Regions from separate parts of the Mesorhizobium sp. M0491 genome, predicted to be linked through region 2. Evidence: riboswitches for the same ligand, from Rfam matches in the RefSeq annotation. Region 2 holds a riboswitch; the other holds the start of a gene.
The links. Region 2 has a riboswitch for S-adenosylmethionine ahead of NKI69_RS05745 (O-succinylhomoserine sulfhydrylase). Riboswitches for the same ligand answer to the same signal wherever they lie in the genome.
Positions count from the first base shown of each region.

Region 1: linked by a shared signal. The riboswitch ahead of metX (homoserine O-acetyltransferase MetX) and the one ahead of NKI69_RS05745 (O-succinylhomoserine sulfhydrylase) in region 2 are both predicted to bind S-adenosylmethionine.

Region 1 is NZ_JAMYRE010000034.1:12,675-20,469, forward strand. It holds gene NKI69_RS30740 (DUF2125 domain-containing protein) at 1-547, shown strand, start outside; gene NKI69_RS30745 (sugar kinase) at 555-1,478, shown strand; gene NKI69_RS30750 (prephenate/arogenate dehydrogenase family protein) at 1,486-2,421, opposite strand; gene hisC (histidinol-phosphate transaminase) at 2,428-3,537, opposite strand; SAM riboswitch at 3,674-3,751, shown strand; gene metX (homoserine O-acetyltransferase MetX) at 3,866-5,035, shown strand; gene metW (methionine biosynthesis protein MetW) at 5,094-5,708, shown strand; gene NKI69_RS30770 (Stf0 family sulfotransferase) at 5,657-6,511, shown strand; gene NKI69_RS30775 (glycosyltransferase family 2 protein) at 6,675-7,682, shown strand; gene NKI69_RS30780 (DUF1330 domain-containing protein) at 7,713-7,795, opposite strand, start outside.
Region 2 is NZ_JAMYRE010000004.1:2,209-10,003, forward strand. It holds gene NKI69_RS05715 (aspartate aminotransferase family protein) at 1-11, shown strand, start outside; gene argF (ornithine carbamoyltransferase) at 29-940, shown strand; gene NKI69_RS05725 (Hsp33 family molecular chaperone) at 1,051-2,082, shown strand; gene apaG (Co2+/Mg2+ efflux facilitator ApaG/CorD) at 2,131-2,523, opposite strand; gene NKI69_RS05735 (hypothetical protein) at 2,548-2,751, shown strand; gene NKI69_RS05740 (ceramide glucosyltransferase) at 2,873-4,024, shown strand; gene NKI69_RS05745 (O-succinylhomoserine sulfhydrylase) at 4,030-5,217, opposite strand; SAM riboswitch at 5,275-5,352, opposite strand; gene NKI69_RS05750 (2'-deoxycytidine 5'-triphosphate deaminase) at 5,491-6,585, shown strand; gene NKI69_RS05755 (hypothetical protein) at 6,658-7,044, shown strand; gene NKI69_RS05760 (ABC transporter substrate-binding protein) at 7,144-7,795, shown strand, end outside.

The DNA.
Region 1 (7,795 bases), on a different contig from region 2:
GGGCCTTTCCGGCCAGACCGACCCGGCCGACGACACCGATCCGGTGCAACTGTTCAGCGCCGGCAAGGCATCGGGTCAGTTGCAGCCCAACGGTGAGGATATCGACTATCTCGGCAGTTTCGGCGATCTCGAGATCGACCCCGACGCAATTGGCGGGCGCGTGCTTCCGGCGCTCGATGCCAGTGGCGACGTCACGCTGAAGAACGGTGTCGCGTTGATCGGCACGCAGGTGAAGAGCCTTCGTGGCCAGGCGATCGAAATCCGCAACCTCGACCTGTCGTCGGGGACGGCGCGCGTCACCGTTTCGGGACCGCTCTCGGTCGATGCCGAGGGCCTGATCAACGCCGATCTGATGATCAGGCTGAAGGACCCGAAGGCGGTGGCGGCCATTCTCGGCGCCGCCATACCCGAGCAGAAAAGCCAGATCGAGCAGGGCTTTGCTGCCCTGGCGGTGCTCGGCAACGAACCGTCGATGCCGCTGAAGGTGGTCAGGGGCAAGGCCTCGCTCGGCTTCATTCCGCTGGGCAAGATCAAGCCGGTGGAATAGCGCTGCGATGGCAAGACCCGTGAAGCTGCTGAGCGTTGGCGCTTTGACGCTGGACACCATCCTGCGCGTCGAGACGCTGCCCGTGCATCAAGGCAAGTTCATTGCCTCCGACGGCGTCCAGATCGCCTCGGGCATGGCCACGAGTGCTGCCTGCGCCGCGCATCGCCTGGGGGCCGAGGTATCGCTGTGGGCGAGCGCGGGTGACGATGCCGTCGCCGACCAGCTCATCGCCGGCATCGAGGCCGAAGGCGTCGATTGCACCTTTGTGCGCCGCGTCAGAGGCGCCCGCTCGGCGCTGGCCTCGATCCTGGTCGACGCGTATGGCGAGCGCATCATCGTGCCGTTCTATGACGGGCTTGCCCAGGCCGATCCCGAAGCCTTGCCGGTCGCCGACCTCACGGCATTCGACGCCGTACTGGTCGATGTCCGCTGGCCAGGTGCGGCAGCCCTTGCCCTGAGAGCGGCGCGCGCCCTCGGCCGGCCGGCAATCCTCGATGCCGATACCGCACCGTTGCAGATCCTGGAACAGCTGTTGCCGCTCGCCACGCACATCGTCGCTTCGGAAACGGCGGCGCGCATTGTCTGCGGCCAGGCGCTCGATCCAGAAACGGCTTGCGCCGATCTCGCCAGCCGCACCGACGCTTTTGTCGCAGTGACAGGCGGCGCGGCGGGCAGTTGGTGGCACGACCGTCGCGCAGGCTGCGTGCGCCATGTCGCGGCACCGAAGATCAAGGCGATCGACACATTGGCCGCCGGCGATGTCTTTCACGGCGCCTTCGCCGTCGGGCTGGCGGAAGCCATGCCGGTCGAGCAGGCTTTGCGCTTTGCCAGTGCGGCCGCCGCGCTCAAATGCCTGCGCTTCGGCGGCAGGCTTGGTGCGCCGAACCGGGCCGAGACGCTGGCCATGGTTGCGCAGACCTGGCCAGCCTGAAACTGACTTAGCCCTTCGCGGGATGCTCGACGGCCTGGCGACCGAAATCGGGCACGTCGATGTCCTGGCCGGCCTCGATGATCGAGCGGCGCACAGCGCGGGTGCGGGTGAACAGGTCGAAGAGTTTTTCGCCGTCCCCCCAGCGGATCGCGCGTTGCAGGGACGCCAGATCTTCCGAGAACCGCGCCAGCATTTCGAGGATGGCGTCCTTGTTGTGCAGGCACACATCCCGCCACATGGTCGGATCGGAAGCGGCAAGACGCGTGAAGTCGCGGAAGCCGGAAGCCGAATATTTGATCACTTCGGACTTGGTCACCGACTGCAGATCGTCGGCGGTGCCGACGATGTTGTAGGCGATGATGTGCGGCAGGTGCGAGACGATGGCCAGCGTCATGTCGTGATGCTGCGGGTCCATGGTATCGATGTTGGCGCCGCAGCGGCGCCAGAACTCCGACAGCCGCTCCAGCGCGTCCGCGTCGGTATCGGGCAGCGGCGTGAAGATGCACCAGCGATTGTCGAACAGGTCGGCGAAGCCGGCGTCGGGGCCGGATTTTTCCGTGCCCGCCAGCGGGTGGCCGGGAATGAAATGGACGCCTTCAGGGACATAAGGCTGCATCTGCGCGATGACAGACGCCTTGGTCGAGCCGACATCGGTGAGGATCGCGCCCTTCTTCAGCGCCGGCGCGATTTCCTCGGCCACCGCGCCGGATGAGCCGACCGGCACCGAAATGACGACTAGGTCGGCATCGCGGACCGCCTCTTTCGCATCGGTGGTATAGCTATCGCCGAGCCCGAGTTCCTCGGCTCGCGCCAGCGTCGCCGCACTGCGCGTTGATATGGCCACGTGACGGGCCAGCCCCTCGCGGCGGATGACGCGGGCCAGCGACGAGCCGATCAGGCCGATGCCGACCAGCGCGATCTTTTCAAACATCGGTGATGTCATGGCGTTCTAGCTTTTCAGAAATGTCGTGAGAGCGGCGACAACGCCGCGATTGGCTTCTTCGGTGCCGACGGTCATGCGCAACGCGTTGGGAAAGCCATAGCCCGAAACGCGCCGCAATATATAGCCGCGCGCCGTCAGATAGTCGTCCGCCGCCGCCGCCGAATGCTTCTGATCGTCAGGAAAATGAACGAGGACGAAATTGCCGACGCTCGGCGTTACCCGCAGCCCGAGCTTTGTGAATTCCTCGCTCAGCCAGGCCAGCCAGGTCTCGTTGTGCGCCACGCTGCGCTCGACATGGGCGCGGTCGCGGATGGCTGCGATACCGGCCTCGATCGCCGTCGCATTGACGTTGAAGGGACCCCGCACGCGGTTGATGGCGTCGACGATATGCATCGGCGCATACATCCAGCCGATCCGCGCTCCGCCGAGGCCGATCTTGGAGAAGGTACGGGTCATCACCACGTTCTGGGCAGCACCGACCAGCTCGATGCCGGCCTCATAGTCGTTGCGGCGGACATATTCGGCATAGGCCGCGTCTAGCACCAGAAGCACGTGCCTGGGCAGGCCGGCATGCAGGCGGCGCACCTCCTGGAAAGGCACATAGGTGCCGGTCGGATTGTTGGGATTGGCCAGGAACACGATCTTGGTGCGCGGCGTGACGGCTGCGAGGATGGCGTCGATATCGGCGCGCTCGTCTCTTTCCTTGATCGTCACCGGAACGGCACCTGCCGACTGGATGTAGATCTTGTAGACCATGAAGGCGTGTTCGGTGATGACAGCCTCGTCGCCGGGCGCCAGATAAGTCTGCGCCAGCAGGCCGAGGATCTCGTCGGAGCCGTTGGAGCAAATGATGTTCTGCGGGTTGAGACCATGCACCTCGGCGATCGCTTCGCGCAGCCGCCTGGCGGTGCCATCTGGATAGACGTCGAGCTTTCCGGCAATCTCGCGCGCGGCTTCGATCGCTTTCGGCGAGGGCCCTAGCGGATTCTCGTTCGAGGACAGCTTGTGAACCTTGGCGACGCCCGCGGGCGCCGTGCTCTTGCCCGGCACATAGGCGTCTATGTCCATGATGCCCGCGCGCGGGGTTGGACGTGCCTGGTCCGGTGTCTGGCTCATGTCGCAAAATCCGTCGAGAACGCTTCCTGAGGGAAGCCGCAGCGGAAATACAAGCCGTGGCCTGCAATGTCGAGAGGCGACAGCCACCGCCCAAGGCTGGCCGTTGACGCCGGCGCGCCACAGCCCTAGAAGGGGAGCGGACTTCCGTGGTGATTTGGCCGGTCGGCTTGCAGCCACGTTAAACAACTTGCTAAAGGGCCGTTTGCATCCTGTAACCGGCTTTGCAACCGCAATGCCGGTTTTTTGTTGTCCGCGCCGGCCGGACACCCGGGTCGGCATCGACTTTCGACAAGCGCGATGCGTGGGCTCAAAGTGTGAGATGGATGTCATGGCCGTTCTGCGTGCCCGCAAAACCAACAACGAGGTCGACCAACCGTCGAGCCCGGTTTTGCGTTTTGGATCCGACAAGCCGCTCAAGCTGGACGCCGGCACGCTGCTGTCACCGTTCCAGATCGCCTACCAGACCTACGGCACGCTGAACGATGCCCGCTCCAACGCCATCCTCGTCTGCCATGCACTGACCGGAGACCAGCACGTCGCCAGCACCAATCCGGTGACCGGCAAGCCTGGCTGGTGGGAAGTGTTGATCGGCCCCGGCAAGATCATCGACACCAATCGCTTCTTCGTCATCTGCTCCAACGTCATCGGTGGTTGCCTTGGGTCCACCGGTCCGGCCTCGACCAATCCCGCCACCGACAAGCCCTATGGGCTTGACCTGCCCATTATCACCATCCGCGACATGGTGCGGGCGCAGCAGATGCTGATTGACCATTTCGGCATCGAAAAGCTGTTCTGCGTGCTCGGCGGCTCTATGGGCGGCATGCAGGTGCTGGAATGGGCATCGAGCTATCCGGAGCGCGTCTTCTCGGCGCTGCCGATCGCCACCGGCGCGCGCCATTCCTCGCAGAACATCGCCTTTCATGAGGTTGGCCGCCAGGCTGTCATGGCCGATCCGGACTGGCATGGCGGCAAATATTTCGAGCACGGCAAACGCCCGGAAAAAGGCCTGGCGGTGGCGCGCATGGCCGCCCACATCACTTACCTGTCGGAAGCCGCCCTGCACCGCAAGTTCGGCCGCAATCTGCAGGATCGCGAGGCGCTGACCTTCGGCTTCGACGCCGACTTCCAGATCGAAAGCTATCTGCGCCACCAGGGCATGACCTTCGTCGATCGCTTCGACGCCAATTCCTACCTCTACATGACGCGGTCGATGGACTATTTCGACCTTGCCGCCGACCATGGCGGCCGGTTGGCCGATGCCTTCGCCGGAACGAAAACCCGCTTCTGCCTGGTGTCTTTCACCTCGGACTGGCTGTTTCCGACCGAGGAGAGCCGCTCGATCGTGCATGCGCTCAACGCCGCCGGCGCATCGGTATCCTTCGTCGAGATCGAAACCGACCGCGGCCACGACGCATTCCTGCTCGACGAGCCGGAACTGTTTGCCGCCATAAACGGCTTCATCGGCTCGGCGGCCCGGGCGAGAGGGCTCAGCGCATGACCTCGAAAAATTGCAGGCTTTTCGGATCGGGATCGTGCGCCAGGCAGGGGGCGAAGCCATGAGCGTCAACCGCGACCAGCGCGTCGACCTCGAGGTCGTCGCCAACCTCATCCCGCCACAGTCGCGCGTGCTCGATGTCGGCTCGGGCGACGGCTCGCTGCTCGAATTGCTGCAGGACACCAAGCAGGTCGACGGCCGTGGGCTCGAGCTGTCGCAGCGCGGCGTCAACGAATGCGTGGCGCGCGGCCTCTCGGTCATCCAGGGCGATGCCGACAAGGATCTCGAATTCTATCCCGACAAGGGCTTTGACTTCGTCGTCCTGTCACAGACGCTGCAGGCCACCCGCAACCCGAAGCTGGTGCTCGACGAACTGCTCAGGATCGGCAACCGCGCCATCGTCTCCTTCCCCAATTTCGGCCATTGGCGGGTGCGCCTGTCGCTGTTCGTCAACGGCCGCATGCCGGTGACCAAGGACCTGCCCTATTCCTGGTACGACACGCCCAACATCCACTTCTGCACCATCCGCGATTTCGTCAATCTGTGCGACGAACTCGGCGCGACAGTCGAGAAGGCAACCGCCCTCGACGCTGCCGGGCAGAAGATCGGCCTGTCGATGCCGTGGTGGTTCTGGAACTTCTTCGGCCAGCAGGCAGTGTTCTTGCTGAAACGGTAATATTGATCGCCATGTATCTCTTTCGTAGGCGCCCTCTGCCAGTTGAAATCCCACCGGACATGCGGGCTGGGTTGAAAGCCGGAATTCTCATCTGCACCTCACCGCGCAGCGGCAGCAACCACCTAGCCGGATTGATGGCAGCCACCGGGCTTGGCAACCCACTCGAGTGGTTCGGGGGCCGCCGTGTTCTAGAAATGCCGAACTATCCCCGCGACCCCCGTGCCCAGGTTTTGCGTGCACTGAAGGACGGGCGGTCTCCCTCCGGGATTTACGCGGTCAAACTGTTTGCCAGCCAGTTTTCACAGGTTGCCAAAACCGTGGATCTCCCCGCAAGCCTTCCAAAGCTGCGCTATATGCGGTTGACGCGTGGGGACCTCGTTGGTCAAGCAGTTTCGTGGACCCGCGCTCGTCAGAGTGGTCGGTTCCGCTCTACCGAGGCCGATCAGAAGAGACCATGCTACGACGGCAAAGCAATCGCGGACTCGCTTGAAAAAATCATCCTGGAAAATCTGGCCTGGGATGTCTGGTTTGCAAAAAACGGATTGTCCTTCCTATCACTGACATACGAAGAACTCCTTGAACATCCACGGACCTGCCTTGAAAGGGCTGCATCTCTGGTCGACGCCAAGCTTGTCTTGAAACCCGGGTCTGATCTCGATTCGGGCCTCGATATTCAACGAGACACCATCAATGAGGAGTGGAGAGAGCGGTTCTTGGCGGAATATTCTGACACGTCGAACTTCCATGCCAACAATTGCCGTCGCGGTTTTCTTAAAAAGAGGAGCTCAAGGTTCTCGATCTGATCGAACGGCATTGTACGAGAACACGAAGCATCCAGGGGCGCCAGAGATGCGATGTTATTGATCAAAGCGCATCGCCGTCCATGGCGATCACGAGCACAAATTCTTATTGCACGCTGGTTTGACAGCCCGCCGAGAGCGTTATAGCCACATCGGCACTAATAACTTGATCGGTTCAGATATGGCTCAAGAGCGTCCAACGTATTCACTCGTCGTCGAAATGGAGAATGCAAAATCGATCGACTGGGACGAGATCGGCGTTGGGATGAAGGCCTTGGCTCGGGAAATCACATCGGTTTCAGCAACCGGTTTAGTGCGACCAAGGATCGTTATTTCTCACGGGGGAGCAGAGTCGGACGAGGATGCGTTGCGTCGTGAGATTTCGAATGAGGCCCCGCAGCTCGGTCAGGTTGCCGAACTCGTCTTCACGGCTTTCCCTGGCGGCCGATATTACGACCTGAAGAACAACGGCATGCTGGCATCGGACGGAGATATCGTCATCTTTATGGATTCCGACGTGGTCGCGGAACCAGGATGGCTACCAGGACTGCTTGAGCCCTTTGAAAACTCTGAAGTTATCTGCGCAAACGGATATACATACCTCTCATACGACGATTTCTTTTCAAGAACGTTTGCGTTGATCTGGTTTTTCCCGATGGCCCGTGGAGACGGGCGATTTGCCTCGAAGCGAGCGATCAACGCTAACAATGTAGCGTTTCGACGCGAGTGGATCGTCAGCCATCCTTTTCCAAAACATAACGGCTTCAAGGTTTCCTGCACTTTGCTGATGCGCGAACTGCTGCGGGAGGGCCACAAAATTCATAATGTCGACGCACGCGTTTATCACTATTCGCCGCGGGGCTGGCGGTTCTTTTACTGGCGCGCCCTGGTTACAGGTCGCGACGCCGACCGGAAGTTCGTTGCGCTCAATTCGCCGAGCCGCGCGCGACGGATAGTCAAGTCTTTCAGCCGGTGGCTCACCATGTCATGGCGCACGACACGACGGATCGTAGGCCATGCCCGGGAAACGGGGATGCCGCTTTGGCAGGTTCCCTTTTCTCTGATTGTCGGTCAGGCATTTTATGGTTTGGCGTTTTGGGGCCAGTTCAGTTTTGCGACTGGCATGGTTCGTGACAAAATTGAAACTGTGCCCGACTATGTTGGGCACAGCTAGACGCTTTACCGCCATTCCTTGAACCGCGGTTCAGCGTCCAATTGATCCTTGACCCGTCGATTGTTCCAGAACATCCGTGGCCTTGTGCGGATGTTCGACGCCGTCGACGAACA
Region 2 (7,795 bases):
CGGCGAAGTAATCCCGGAACCATTGCTGATGTCAGTTCGCCATTTCACCGATCTTTCCGCCGTTTCCGAAGGCGATTTGCGCTTCATGCTGGACGATGCGGTGGTGCGAAAGGCGCGCCTCAAGGCCGGCGAGCGCACCAAACCGCTCGAAGGCAAGGTGCTGGCGATGATCTTCGACAAGCCGTCGACGCGCACACGCGTCTCCTTCGACGTCGGCATGCGGCAGCTCGGCGGCGAGACCATCATGCTGACCGGCACCGAGATGCAGCTCGGCCGTTCCGAGACCATCGCCGACACCGCCAAGGTGCTGTCGCGCTATGTCGATGCGATCATGATCCGCACCACCTCGCATGAGCGACTGCTGGAGCTGACCGAGAACGCCACCGTGCCAGTGATCAACGGACTGACCGACGACACCCATCCCTGCCAGCTGATGGCCGATATCATGACCTTCGAGGAGCATCGCGGTCCGGTCGCCGGCAAGACCATCGCCTGGACCGGCGACGGCAACAATGTGCTGCATTCGCTGATCGAGGCCTCGGCCCGGTTCCGCTTCAACCTCAACGTTGCCGTGCCCGAAGGCAGCGAGCCGGCGCAGAAGCACATTGACTGGTCGCAGGCGCATGGCGGCAAGCTGCACTTCACCCGCTCGCCCGAGGAAGCCGTCGACCAGGCCGACTGCATCGTCACCGATTGCTGGGTGTCGATGGGCCAGGAGCATCGCGCCCGCGGCCACAATGTGTTCTCGCCCTACCAGGTCAATGCCAAGCTGATGGCCAGGGCCAAGCCGGACGCGCTGTTCATGCACTGCCTGCCGGCGCATCGCGGCGAGGAGGTGACCGACGAGGTCATCGACGGACCGCATTCGGTGGTCTTCGACGAGGCCGAGAACCGGCTCCATGCCCAGAAGGCCGTGCTGGCCTGGTGTCTCGGCGCTTGAAGTGTCTCGGCGCTTGATCCCCAGGAGCTTGATCTGCGGGGGTGTGATGCCTATTTGCGCCGCATCACGCAAATCAAGCGCGTTTCGACGCATGCGCCCCGGAGGGCGGCATGGCCGCGCCCTGGAGCTTTGTCATGTTGGAAACCTATCAAGTGACTGAACATCACCCCAAACTCGGCGAATTTGGCTATGCCGGCGACGATCACGTCGTGCCGTTCGAGGTCGGCCCGCTCGATGTGCGGGGCCGCACGGTCCAACTCGGGCCGATGCTGGACGCCATCCTCGGCCGCCACGATTATCCCGAGCCGGTCGCCCGCCTGCTGGCGGAGGCCTGTGTGCTGACCGTGCTGCTCGGCACTTCGCTGAAGTTCGAGGGCAAGTTCATCCTGCAGACCCGCACCGACGGGCCTGTCGACATGCTGGTCGCCGATTTTTCCACGCCCTCGGCATTGCGCGCCTATGCGCGTTTCGATGCCGACCGGCTGGAAGCGCTGGTCGCGGCCGGCGAAACCTCCCAGCAGACGCTGCTCGGCAGCGGCGTGCTGGCGCTGACCATCGACCAGGGCGCTCACACGCAGCGCTATCAGGGCATCGTCCAGCTCGACGGCGAGACGCTGGAGGATGCTGCGCGCACCTATTTTCGTCAGTCGGAGCAGATCCCGACGGATCTCAGGCTGTCGGTGGCCAAGCTTTTGACGCCCGGTCCCGGCGGCGCCCGCGAGCAGTGGCGCGCCGGTGGTATCCTGGCGCAGTTCCTGCCGCAGTCGCCCGAGCGCATGCGCGTCCCGGACCTGCCGGGTGGCGATGGCGATCCGCGCGAGGAGATCCACGATCCGGCCGACAATTCCTGGCAGGAGTTGCTGGCGCTGCTCGGTACGATCGAGCCGACCGAACTGATCGACCCGACGATCGGCGCCGAGCGGCTGCTCTACAGGCTGTTCCACGAGCATGGCGTGCGCGTCTTCGGCGGCGTTCCGGTCGCCGACCAGTGCTCGTGCTCCAAGGACAAGATCCGCGGCATCCTCGAGGGTTTTTCCGCCCAGGAGATCAAGGACAGCACCGAAGACGGCGGCATCCACGTCGCCTGCGAATTCTGCTCGAAGCAATATGATTTCGATCCGGCGGAATTTGCGGCCCAGTAGAGAAAAAAACCACGCCTCACCGGCCGCTCCGCGGCCGGTGAGGCGAAATCAATTCACCGTCCGCCGCGTCCCCGGCAGATCCAGCGAAAACGCCGGAATGGCGATGTCGAACGTCTCGCCCCGCTTGTTGCGCATCGTGTAGTGCCCGACCATGATGCCGGATGGTGTCGAGAGCGGGCAACCGGACGTGTACTGGTAGCTGTCGCCGGGATTGAGTTCGGGCTGGTCGCCGACCACGCCGGGGCCACGCACTTCCTCGACCCGGCCGGTGCCGTCGGTGATGTGCCAATAGCGCGACAGAAGCTGCACGAAATCGTCCGACTGATTGTCGATCGTTATCTGATAGCCCCAGACATAGCGGTTCTCCGAGGGATCCGAACGGTCCTCCAGATAGAACGGCCTGACCTGCACTTCGATGTTGCGCGTGACGGCGCTATACATAAGCGGCTCCAAACAATCTAGAGCATGATCCTGAAAAGTGGGAACCGGTTTTCAGAAGAGATCATGCTCAAAGAAACAGAGATAGAGCCCCATCCCGGTTCAATCGGGATGGAACAGGCTCTAGGTCGAACTTTCGGCGCTCCACGCGGGCTGGTCAACGGTGCGCGTCCTGTCATTGCGGACGGAACCGCAGGTGGCGGCAAAGAATGTCATTTAAGTGACACATGACAATGATGGTGTGCGCCGACCAGTGCCGCGCGACTCGGGCGCTCTGTCGAATTGTTGAATCGGTCGTCATGCCAGCCAGATTGTTCTGGCGGACCGGTTTTCCTGGAGTGACCGGATCTCGATGGAACTCACTCTCATAGCCGCCACGCTTTCAACTGCCCTCATCCTCTCAAATCTCGCCAGCATCGTGCTCGCCGCTTCGCGTCTGAAACGGCGCCGCGCCATTGCCGCGCCGGCCGGCAAGCGACGGCCGGTGTCGATCGTCGTGCCGTCGCGCGGCGTCGAGCCGTTCACGCAGGAGACGCTGGAGCGCGCCTTCTCGCTCGACTGGCCGCGCTACGAGTTGATTTTCTGCGTCGCCCATGCCGACGATCCGGTGGTCAAATTGATAAACAGGACGATCGTCCGGTTTTCGAAAGTGCCGGCCCGGCTGCTTGTCGGCGACGACCGCATCAGCGCCAATCCGAAACTCAACAATTGCGTCAAGGGCTGGGAGGCGGCGCGGCACGACTGGGTCGTCCTGGCCGATTCCAACGTGCTGATGCCGAGGGACTACATCCAGCATCTGATGGCTGCCTGGCGGCCCGGCACCGGCCTTGTCTGCTCGACGCCGATCGGCTCGCGGCCGGCCGGCTTCTGGGCCGAGGTCGAATGCGCTTTCCTCAACACGCTGCAGGCGCGCTGGCAATATGCTGGCGAGGCGCTCGGCCTTGGCTTTGCCCAGGGCAAGAGCATGCTCTGGAACAAGCCGATGCTCGACGCCAATGGCGGCATCCGCGCGCTGGCCGCCGAGATCGCGGAGGATGCCGCCGCGACCAAGCTGGTGAACGGTCTCGGCCTGCGCGTCAATCTCGTCGCCGCCCCCTTCGAGCAGCCGCTTGGCCGGCGCTCTTTTGACGAGATCTGGTCGCGTCAGGCCCGTTGGGCGCGCCTGCGCCGCGTCACTTTCCCGCTGTTCTTCGCACCCGAAATCCTGACCGGCGCCGTGGTGCCGCTGGTGCTTGCGCTGATTGCCGCGGCCAGTGCGGGCTTCAGCCTCTGGGCAACCGCCCTTGCAGTGCTGGTAGCCTTCTACCTTCCCGAGTGCGCGCTGGCCTGGTCCAAGGGCTGGTACCTGTCGCCACGCATGGTGGCCGCGATCATGATGCGCGACCTGATCCTGCCGGCGATGTGGGGGCGCGGCTGGCTCGGCGGCGCCGTCGACTGGCGCGGCAATGCGATGACCATCGGCACCAAGACGGCCGAGCTGGAGGAGACGCCGTCCGGCGCCTGAAGGCCCTACCTGGCCTTCAGCGCCTGCGCGATGTCCTCAAGCAGATCGTCGGTGTCTTCCAGCCCGACCGACAGCCGGAGCGTGCCCGGCCCGATGCCGAGCTCGGCGCGCGCCTCGTCGCTCAGATTCTTGTGCGTCGTCGTCGCCGGGTGGGTGATCAGGCTCTTGGCGTCACCGAGATTGTTGGAGATCAAGACGATGTCGAGCGCGTTCTGCAAGGCAAAGGCCGCCTGCTTGCCGCCCTTGACGTCGAGGCAGATCAGCGTCGAGCCGCCCGCCATCTGCTTCTTGACGATATCAGCCTGCGGGTGGTCGGCGCGGCCGGGATAGATGACGCGGGCGATCTCCGGCCGCTCGGCCAGGAAATCCGCGATCCGGCCGGCACTTTCCGTCTGCTGGCGCACGCGCAGCGGCAGCGTTTCCAGGCCTTTCAGCAGCGTCCAGGCGTTGAAGGGTGACAGGCTTGGGCCGGTATGGCGGAAATAGTCGTGCAGGTTCTCGTCGATCCACTTCTTGTCCGACAGGATCACCCCGCCGAGACAGCGCCCCTGGCCGTCTATGTGCTTGGTCGCCGAATAGACGACGATATGGGCACCGAGCTGCAAGGGCTTCTGCTGCAGGGGCGTGGCGAAGACATTGTCGACGATCAGCCTGGCGCCGATCGAATTGGCAAGCGAAGCGACAGCGGCGATATCGACCACTTCCAGCGTCGGATTGGTCGGGCTTTCCAGGAAGAACAGCTTGGTGTTCGGCTTGATCGCCTTTTCCCAATTGGCGATGTCGGTGCCGTCGACCAGCGTCGCCTCGATGCCGTATCTCGGCGCCAGCGTCTCGACCACCCAGCGGCAGGAGCCGAACAGCGCACGCGCCGCCACGATATGGTCGCCGGCCTTGGCGCTGCACAGAAGGGCGGCCGTCACCGCAGCCATGCCGGACGCGGTGGCGCGGGCGTCTTCGGCGCCTTCGAGCGCGCACATGCGTTTTTCGAACATGTCGACGGTCGGATTAGCGTAGCGCGAATAGATGAAGCCCGGTTCCTCACCCTTGAAACGGGCCTCGGCGGCCTGCGCCGTTTCGTAGACATAGCCCTGGGTGAGGTAGATCGCTTCCGACGTTTCGCCGAAACCGGAACGCAGTGTTCCGCTGTGCACGAGTGCCGTCTGAGGCTTCCAGTTGTGCTTCTTGGTGCTCATCGCTCTTCTTCCAGACACAAAAAAACCGGCCGCGAAAGTCGCAACCGGTCCATACGGCCTTGCGGCCCGACGGTCCTTTAGCGACTTGTTTAACGTGGCTGCAAGCCGACCGGCCAAATCACCACGGGATAACGACCCTTTAGACCCGCACCGCGCTTGCGTCAATTGCCGGCTTCATTAAGAGGTTTGTACCAAGCAGGTTCCGCAAAAGTGTTCCACGGTTTTGCGACAAGAACCTGCGACAAGAAAAACGTCTGACCTAGGAGTGGAGCCTTGCGGCAGACAGGCATTCTTCCCGATCAGGACATTTCAGCGCTGTTCCAGTCCGGCGCGCTGAAGTCGGCGCGTGCGCTCGACGCCGACCAGATCCAGCCGGCCAGCCTCGATCTCAGGCTCGGCGACAAGGCCTGGCGGGTGCGCGCCTCCTTTCTGCCCGGCCCCAACCACAAGGTTTCGGAAAAGCTCGACCGGCTGCAACTGCACGAGATCAATCTTGCCGAGGGCGCGGTGCTGGAGACCGGCTGCGTCTACATCGTGCCCTTGCTTGAAAGCCTGGCGCTGCCGGCGGACATTTCGGCCTCGGCCAATCCGAAGAGTTCGACCGGACGGCTCGACATCTTCACCCGCGTCATGACCGATCGCGGCCACGAGTTCGACAAGATCGCCGCCGGCTATCATGGCCCGCTCTTTCTGGAAGTCAGCCCGCGCACCTTCCCGATCGTGGTCCGCACCGGCTCACGCCTGTCGCAGATCCGTTTCCGCACCGGCAATGCGTTGCTCTCCGAAGCCGAGTTGCACGACCTGCATCGCACCGAGATGCTGGTCGCCACCGAGCCGCCGAACATTTCCGGCGGCGGGATCGCGCTGTCGATCGACCTCAACGGCGATCAGAACGGCCTGGTCGGCTATCGCGGCAAGCATCACACCGGCCTCGTCGATGTCGACAAGCGCGCGGCCCAGGAGGTCGTCGACTTCTGGGAGCCGATCCACAAGAGCGGCGCCGGCGAACTGGTGCTCGATCCCGATGAATTCTACATCCTCGTCAGCCAGGAAGCGGTGCACGTGCCGCCGCTCTACGCCGCCGAGATGACGCCCTTCGATCCGCTGGTAGGCGAATTCCGCGTCCACTATGCCGGCTTCTTCGATCCGGGCTTCGGCCATTCGGCGTCCGGCGGCACCGGCAGCCGGGCGGTGCTGGAAGTGCGCAGCCATGAAGTGCCGTTCATCCTTGACCACGGCCAGATCGTCGGCCGGCTGGTCTACGAACATATGCTGAAGCGGCCGCAGGCGCTCTACGGCACCGATCTCGGCTCCAACTACCAGGCGCAGGGCCTGAAGCTGTCCAAGCATTTCCGCGCCGCGCGCTGAATACTTGATCAGGCGGAGCTCTTGTGAAAACTCGGCCAGGAGATGGTTCGTACTGGAAGAGCGGTGAGTTCAATGAACGACCCCTATGACGACATCTTATCGCTAACCGACAGCAAACCGATTTGGTGGGATGTCCATGACGTGCCGCGCTTTGCTCCGTTTCGTCCAGGCATGGGCGCGTATGGTAGGCCAACGGAATGCCTCCTTGTATTGGCTCGGGCGCGCGGTGGTCCTGAATATCTGCAGTTGATATGCGGGCACACCGCCCAGTTTGAGAGAGCCGATCATCTGACCCGGTCGAAGACTTTGGCAATGGGCGAGCCTCCAGCAGGTTTGCATGCCGAGAACGGCGACCTGAGTGTTGAGCCAGTCAAAGTGCTGGAGTATTGGCGGCGTGATCCAAATCCATTTGCCAAGTGGCAAAGGCTACCTGAATTTGAAATCGACCTAATCGATTGATGGCCTTCGGTCCCGACCAGACTCAGCTTGCCTGACTCTGCCCCGCCATGCTTGGTTACGCTGACCTTGAAACGAAACACTGCAAGGGGAACCAAGAAAATGCAGATTTCAAAATGGATCGTATCGGCAGCAGGCGCTGCCATGCTGGTGATGGCTGCCGGCTCTTTGTCGGCGCAGGCGGCGGAGAAAATCAAGATCGGCACCGAGGGCGCCTATCCGCCGTTCAACACCATTACGGCCGACGGCAAGGTGGAGGGCTTCGACATCGACATCGCCAATGCGCTGTGCGCGCAGATGAAGGTCGAATGCGAAATCGTCACCCAGGATTGGGACGGCATCATTCCCGCTTTGCAGGCCAAGAAGTTCGACGCCATCATCGCCTCGATGAGCATCACCGAGGAGCGCAAGAAACAGGTCGCCTTCACCAACAAATACTATACGACACCGCTCGCTCTGGTGGCGCCTAAGGACAGCGATCTCACCTCGACCGAACCGGCGGCCCTTGCCGGCAAGACGGTGGGCGCCCAGGCTTCGACCACGCAGGCCGACTATGCCCAGAATGAATATGGCAAGGCGGGCGCTGAGGCAAAGCTCTACCCGACCCAGGAAGAGGCGATCACCGATCTGCAGAATGGCCGCCTCGATGCGGTCATTTCGGACAAGTTCGTGCTGGTGGACTGGATGAAGAAGGCGAGCGAAGGCTGCTGCAAGATGATTGGAGACGTCAAGGGTACGGAGACGCAAGCCGGCA